3 regions of the Streptosporangium sp. NPDC020145 genome follow, and region 2 is predicted to be linked to each of the others. Evidence: predicted binding sites of a transcription regulator. Region 2 holds the regulator's gene; each other region holds the start of a gene.
What was found. Region 2 encodes HrcA, which represses chaperone genes, less so after heat shock. Its sites were predicted from a motif close to TTGGCACTCTCNNNNNGAGAGTGCCAA; they were not measured.

Region 1 (2,197 bases), on a different contig from region 2:
GGCGGTCACCGAAGCCGGGGGCCTTGACCGCGACCGAGGTGAAGGTGCCGCGGATCTTGTTGGTGACCAGGACGGCCAGGGCCTCGCCCTCGACGTCCTCGGCGATGACAAGCAGCGCCTTCTTGGTCTGCGCGACCTTCTCCAGCAGCGGCAGGAAGTCCGCGACCGAAGCGATCTTGTTCTGGTTGATCAGGATGTAGGGGTCTTCGAGAACCGCCTCCATCCGCTCCTGGTCGGTCACCATGTAGGGCGAAAGGTAACCCTTGTCGAACTGGAGACCCTCGGTGAACTCCAGTTCGAGGCCCATGGTGTTGGACTCTTCGACGGTGATGACGCCGTCCTTGCCGACCTTGTCGAACGCCTCGGCGATCAGCTCACCGATCTTGGCGTCCTGCGCGGAGATCGTCGCCACGTGGGCGATCTCCTTCTTGTCCTCGACCGGCCTGGCCGAGTCGATCAGCTTGTCGCTGACGGCCTTGGCGGCCAGGTCGATGCCGCGCTTGAGGGACAGCGGCTGGGCGCCGGCCGCGACGTTGCGCAGGCCCTCGCGGACCATCGCCTGGGCGAGGACGGTCGCGGTGGTCGTGCCGTCACCGGCGACGTCGTTGGTCTTGGTCGCGACCTCCTTGGCGAGCTGGGCGCCGAGGTTCTCGTACGGCTTCTCCAGCTCGACCTCACGCGCGATGGTGACACCGTCGTTGGTGATGGTCGGCGCGCCGAACTTCTTGTCGATGACGACATTGCGGCCACGGGGGCCGAGGGTCACCTTGACCGCGTCGGCGAGGGCGTTGACACCACGCTCAAGAGCGCGGCGCGCGTCCTCCTCGAAGGACAGGATCTTGGGCATTGTGGTCCTCTCTGAAAGCACGTCGGCGCATCAAAGCCCCGGGCGCTCGCGCGACCCGGGGCTCGATACGTCATCTCTGCGAAGTGTCGGTTACTTCTCGATGATGGCGAGCACGTCACGGGCGGAGAGCACGAGGTACTCCTCGCCGCCGTACTTCACCTCGGTGCCGCCGTACTTGCTGTAGAGGACGACGTCGCCCTCCTTGACGTCGAGCGGAATGCGCTTGTCGCCGTCCTCGTCCCAGTTGCCAGGGCCGACAGCGAGGACCTTGCCCTCCTGCGGCTTCTCCTTGGCGGTGTCCGGGATGACGAGACCGGAAGCAGTGGTCTGCTCGGCCTCAAGCGGCTGGACCACGATGCGGTCGCCGAGCGGCTTAACGGGAACCTTGGTGGCGGTCGTCACGTCGGACCTCCCCTTCAGATTTGAATGATCTAGAAGAGGCGACCAGCGGTCTGCCGTCGCGGGTGTCAGACCTGCCTCGTCGCGTATGTTTGGCACTCTCACCGGGAGAGTGCCAATACGGAACAGTATGCAAGGAGGCCTTGACAGTCAACACGAACCGCCTCCGCACTGGGTACGCGAACCTCAAACCCTGCGCCGCCCCGCCGCGGGCAGGCCTCTGACCCGCGCGATCTCGGTCTCGTACAGCTCCCGCGAACCGCGCAGGAAACCCAGCACGAAACGGATCTCCTCGTCGGAGTAACCCGAGATCAGCCGCTTCCCCCGTTCGACGACGGGACCGTACAGCTCCTCGACCTTCGCGAGGGTCTCGGGGGTGGCGCGCACGACCACCTTCCTGCGGTCCCCGGGATCGGGGGAGCGCGTCAGGTATCCGGCCCGTTCGAGGCGGTCGAGCATCGCGGTGACGCTGCCCGTGGTGAGCCCCAGGCCCGTCCCGAGGACGCTGGGTGTGACGTTCCCCTCAGACCCCTCGCGCACCAGGATCTCCAGGCAGCGCAGGTCGGTCCTGTTCACCCCGAGGTGGATCGCGACCGCCTCGTCGAAGGCGTCGACGGCCGTCTGACCCGCCTGGACCTCCCGCCCCAGCTCCGCCCTGAGAGCGCCGTCCCCATGCGCGGGACCATTTTCCCTTGACATTCAAGCCTCTCGACCATCAAGCTAAATATGCCTCGAACATCAAGATACATGGCGTTCGAGGAGAACACCCCTGTCCAGACCCGTCCTCCAAGGGAGACCCGTGTCCCCTCTCCACGTGATCGTCATCGGTGCGGGCACCGGCGGAATGTGCCTGGCCCACGGCCTGCGGCGCGCCGGGATCTCGGTCGCGGTCTACGAACGCGACCGCACCCGCGCCGACGGCGTGCACGGCTACCGCGTCGGCATCGACCC
Region 2 (2,197 bases):
CCTCGACTCCCGCGGGGATGCGGACCTTGATGGTCCGCCGGGTGCGGACCCGGCCGTCGCCGGAGCACTCCTGGCAGGGGTTGCGGATGATCGAACCGAACCCGCCGCACTGCGGGCAGGGACGGGAGGTCATGACCTGGCCGAGGAAGGACCGGGTGACCTGGGAGACCTCGCCGCGCCCGTGGCAGACGTCACAGGTGTCGGGGTGGGTGCCCGCCGCCGCGCCGGAGCCGGTGCAGACCTCGCACAGGATCGCGGTGTCGACCACCAGCTCGCGGGTCGTGCCGAAGGCCGCCTCCCGCAGGTCGAGTTCGACCCTGATGGTGGCGTTGCGGCCCCTGCGGGCCCGCGAGCGGGGACCGCGCCCCGCGCCGCCGCCCGCCGCGCCGAAGAAGGCGTCCATGATGTCGCTGAAGGGGAAGCCGGCGCCGAAGCCTCCGGCGCCCGCGCCACCCGAGGAGAACGGGTCGGCGCCCATGTCGTACATCTGACGCTTGTTGGGGTCGGACAGCACCTCGTAGGCCTGGGTGATGTCCTTGAACCGCTCCTGGGTCTCAGGGTCGGGGTTCACATCGGGATGCAGCTCCCTGGCCAGGCGGCGGTAGGCCTTCTTGATCTCCTCCGCGCTGGCGTCGCGCCGCACCCCCAGGGTGCCGTAGTAGTCACTCTTAGTAGCCACTTAGTTGACCTCTTAGGATGCAGCCAGGATCTGGCTGACGTAGCGTGCCACCGCGCGCACCGCGCCCATCGTGACCGGGTAGTCCATACGTGTCGGACCCAGCACACCGAGCCGGGCCAGTTGCTTGCCACCCGAACCGTATCCGGCGGCGACGATGGATGTGCCCTGGAGACCCGTGTAAGGGTTCTCCGAGCCGATGCGCACCGTCAGCGCCGACAGGTCCGAGGTCTCACCGAGCAGGCGCATGAGCACCACCTGCTCCTCCAGGGCCTCCAGCACGTCGCGGAGCCCGACGGTGAAGTCGGCCCCCGCGAGATTGGCGGCCCCGGCGAAAACGATCTTCTCATCATGCCGGTCCACAAGGGACTCAAGCAGGACCGAAAGGATGGTGGCCGCGACGGGCCTGTCCTCGGCGGGCAGCCGTTCTGGCAGGTCGGCGACCATGTCGGGAACACTGGCCAGCCCGCAGCCGTCCAGGCAGGCGTTGAGCACCGCGCGCAGGTGCGCCACGCGGTTGTCGTCGATGACCTCCTGCAGCTCCACCACGCGCTGCTCGACCCGCCCGGTGTTGGTGATGAGCACGAACATCAGGCGGTGCTCGTTCAGCGGGACCAGCTCGACGTGGCGGACCTTGGAGTTGGAGATCGTGGGGTACTGGACCACGGCGACCTGACGGGTCAGCTGGGCCAGCAGCCGTACCGTGCGCATCACGACGTCGTCGAGGTCGACGGCGCCCGCGAGGAAGCTCTCGATGGCCCTCCTCTCCGCGCCGGACAGCGGCTTCACCTGGGAGAGGCGGTCGACGAACAGCCGGTAGCCCTTGTCCGTCGGCACCCGGCCCGCGCTGGTGTGGGGCTGGGCGATGTAGCCCTGCTCCTCCAGCACCGCCATGTCGTTGCGGATGGTCGCGGGGGACACACCCAGGTTGTGACGCTCCGCGAGAGCCTTCGAGCCGACCGGCTCATTGGTGGACACGTAGTCCTCGACGATGGCGCGTAGGACCGCCAGCTTGCGGTCGTCAACCAACGTGCTCACCTCCTACCTGCGCTCGGACGGGAAACGCCAGGTCTGGCACTCGGTGTTCCCGAGTGCCAAGTGTACGGCTCCAGCCCGGGGGGTGCGATAACACGGCACCAGGATGGGCGGGAGCGGGTCCTGGAGCAAGCCATTGTCAAGTCAGCTGCTATCGCTATCCAAGTGGTAAGGGCCACAATTAGGTATATGTCCAATGATTTCGGATCCCCTTCGGGTTACGGCACCCCCCAGCAGCCGTACGGCCAGCCCCACCAGCAGCAACAGCAGTACCAGCAGGGCGGCCCCTCCTTCGGCTACCCGCCCCCGGGATACGGCGCCCCCCAGGGCCCGCCGCCGAAGGTGAAGCCCAGCGTCGGCTGGATCGTCGGCGTGTGGCTGCTCTTCGTGCTGAGCGTGATCATTGGCTTCGTCGGTTTCGCGGGCGGTCTCTTCAACGCGGTCACCGAAGCCGCCCCGACCTCCTCCTTCGGCCCCGACCAGAAG
Region 3 (2,197 bases), on a different contig from region 2:
GACCGTGTGCTCGACGCCGAGCGCCCCGGCGATCCGCCCGGCGAGGATCACGTCGGGGTGGCTGTCGAGGCCGTTCGTGGTCGCGCGCAGCGGAATCCCCGCCGCGTGCAGCACCGCGGCGGCCAGCCTGCTGTCCCGGCCGCCGGTGAGGGCGAGGTTGACCGGCTCGCCGGCCGCGCGCAGCGGCTCGACCGAGGTCAGCAGGGCGTCGGCCAGCCCCCCGATGAGGGCCCTGCGCCGCCTGGCCGAGGACGGCGCGGCGACGGCGACCGGCAGCGGCGCCTCGGTGACCGTACGGCTGCCGCCCCTGACGGTGACGGTCGAGGAGGGCGGCAGCGCGCTGACCCCCCGGTAGGGCGTCTCGTCGGACAGGAAGTAGCCCTGCCGGATCATCGACTGCAGGGCGAGCACGTCCCACTCGATCCGCTCGCCGAAGGCGGCCAGGCTGACCAGCAGAGCCCTGCTGCCGATCACGTGCACGTCCGGGGTCTCGGCGTAGTAGACCGGGCAGACCCGGTGGATCGCGGTCGCGGCGGCCAGTTCGGTACCGGTCGCGCGGAAGACCGAGAAGCAGCCGCCGACCGCCTCGGCGCTCAGTTCGGGGGCGCCCGCGAGCCGGTCGACGTCGCCGGGCACGGCCAGGTTGCCGTTGACCCCGGTCACCCTGTCGTGGCCGGTGGCCAGCAGCGGGGGAGTCCGGGAGTCGTCGGGCTCGTTGGTCCAGGCGAACAGGCTGACGCCGGGCCTGTGCCACTCGCGGGGCCTGATGACCTCGGCCGGGACGGGGAAGGCGGTCTCGATCGAGGCGCGCACGGTGTGCAGCACCGCCTCGGGAATTCCGGCTTCGGGACGCTTGGCCGCCAGTCCGAGATACACGCGCATGATCCCGAATCCTATGTCCCCTTTTTTCCGCACGAAGCCTGATTAATGAGGAAAACGTGTGGTCACTTGAGGCGCCGAGCGGGGAGAGGCCGATCACGCGCCGGGCACGGTTTGCGCTCGCTTGGGTCAAGCGCCAGGCCCAGGTCATGAGGGGGTCGTCGTACGGGATGGCGCGCGAATCCCGCGAGTCCCCGTGAATCCATGCAAATCCAGATAAATCACGGCGAATCCTTGTGAATCTCTGTGGAGGCGAACATGAAACCACGCACGCTCGCCGTCGTCCTGGCCGTCCTCGCCCTGTGGGTCACGGCCGCCTGCGGGAGCTCGGCGAATAGGTCGCCCAGCACCCAGCCCAGGGGCGACGCGAACGCCCAGGCACCCGAGGAACGCGAGAACGACACCGGCATGTCCAAGGACATGAACGACACCACCGTCGACCAGATCTCCACCTTCGCCCTCGACGTGGACACCGCCTCCTACGACTACGCCAGACGCACCATCGGGGAGGGCAGACTCCCGGAGCGGGACAGGGTGAGACCGGAGGAGTTCGTCAACTCCTTCCGCCAGGACTACCGGGAACCCGAGGACGACGGTTTCTCCGTACAGCTGGACGGCGCACGGATGCCCGGCAACGGTACGGCGCTGCTCAGGGTCGGTCTGCGCACCCGTCAGGCGCAGTCACGGGAACGACGCCCGGCGAACCTGACCTTCGTGGTCGACGTCTCCGGCTCGATGGGCGAACCCGGCAGACTCGACCTGGTCCGTGAGGCGCTGCACCGGCTCATCGGACAGCTCGGGCCCGGGGACAAGATCTCCATCGTCGCCTTCAGCGACCAGGCCCAGGTCGTGCTGTCCATGACCCCCGCGACCGAACGGCAGGAGCTGGACGCGGCCGTCGAGCGGCTGGCCGTACAGGCCTCGACGAACCTGGAGGCGGGGCTGACCACCGGGTATCAGGAGGCGGCGAAGGCCTTCAGGCCGGTGGCGACCAACCGGGTCATCCTGCTCTCCGACGGCCTGGCCAACAACGGCGACACCAGCTGGCAGGGCATCCTGGACCGGGTCGAGGAGTACGCGGGCAAGCAGATCACCCTGCTGTGCGTCGGCGTCGGCCGTGACTACGGGGACCAGCTGATGGAGCAACTCGCCGACAACGGGGACGGCGCCGCCGTCTACGTCAGCTCGGTCGACGACGCGCGCAAGGTGTTCGTCGAGCAACTCGCCGCCACCCTCGACCTGCGGGCCCGCGACGCCAAGGCGCAGGTCGTGTTCAACCCCGCCACGGTCGAGTCCTACAACCTGATCGGCTACGAGA

Region 1: groES (co-chaperone GroES) is a predicted target of HrcA. The motif match lies at 1,339-1,365, and genes of this name have one in related genera.
Region 3: ABZ463_RS38120 (von Willebrand factor type A domain-containing protein) is a predicted target of HrcA. The motif match lies at 993-1,019, and genes of this name have one in related genera.

The regions. Positions count from the first base shown of each region.
Region 1 is NZ_JBEXZT010000002.1:544,839-547,035, forward strand. Features, by position in the region: gene groL (chaperonin GroEL) at 1-847, opposite strand, end outside; gene groES (co-chaperone GroES) at 938-1,249, opposite strand; gene ABZ463_RS05065 (MarR family transcriptional regulator) at 1,433-1,945, opposite strand; gene ABZ463_RS05070 (NAD(P)/FAD-dependent oxidoreductase) at 2,046-2,197, shown strand, end outside.
Region 2 is NZ_JBEXZT010000004.1:202,736-204,932, reverse strand. Features, by position in the region: gene dnaJ (molecular chaperone DnaJ) at 1-679, opposite strand, end outside; gene hrcA (heat-inducible transcriptional repressor HrcA) at 692-1,705, opposite strand; gene ABZ463_RS09075 (hypothetical protein) at 1,901-2,197, shown strand, end outside.
Region 3 is NZ_JBEXZT010000039.1:1,434-3,630, reverse strand. Features, by position in the region: gene ABZ463_RS38125 (asparagine synthase-related protein) at 1-882, opposite strand, end outside; gene ABZ463_RS38120 (von Willebrand factor type A domain-containing protein) at 1,138-2,197, shown strand, end outside.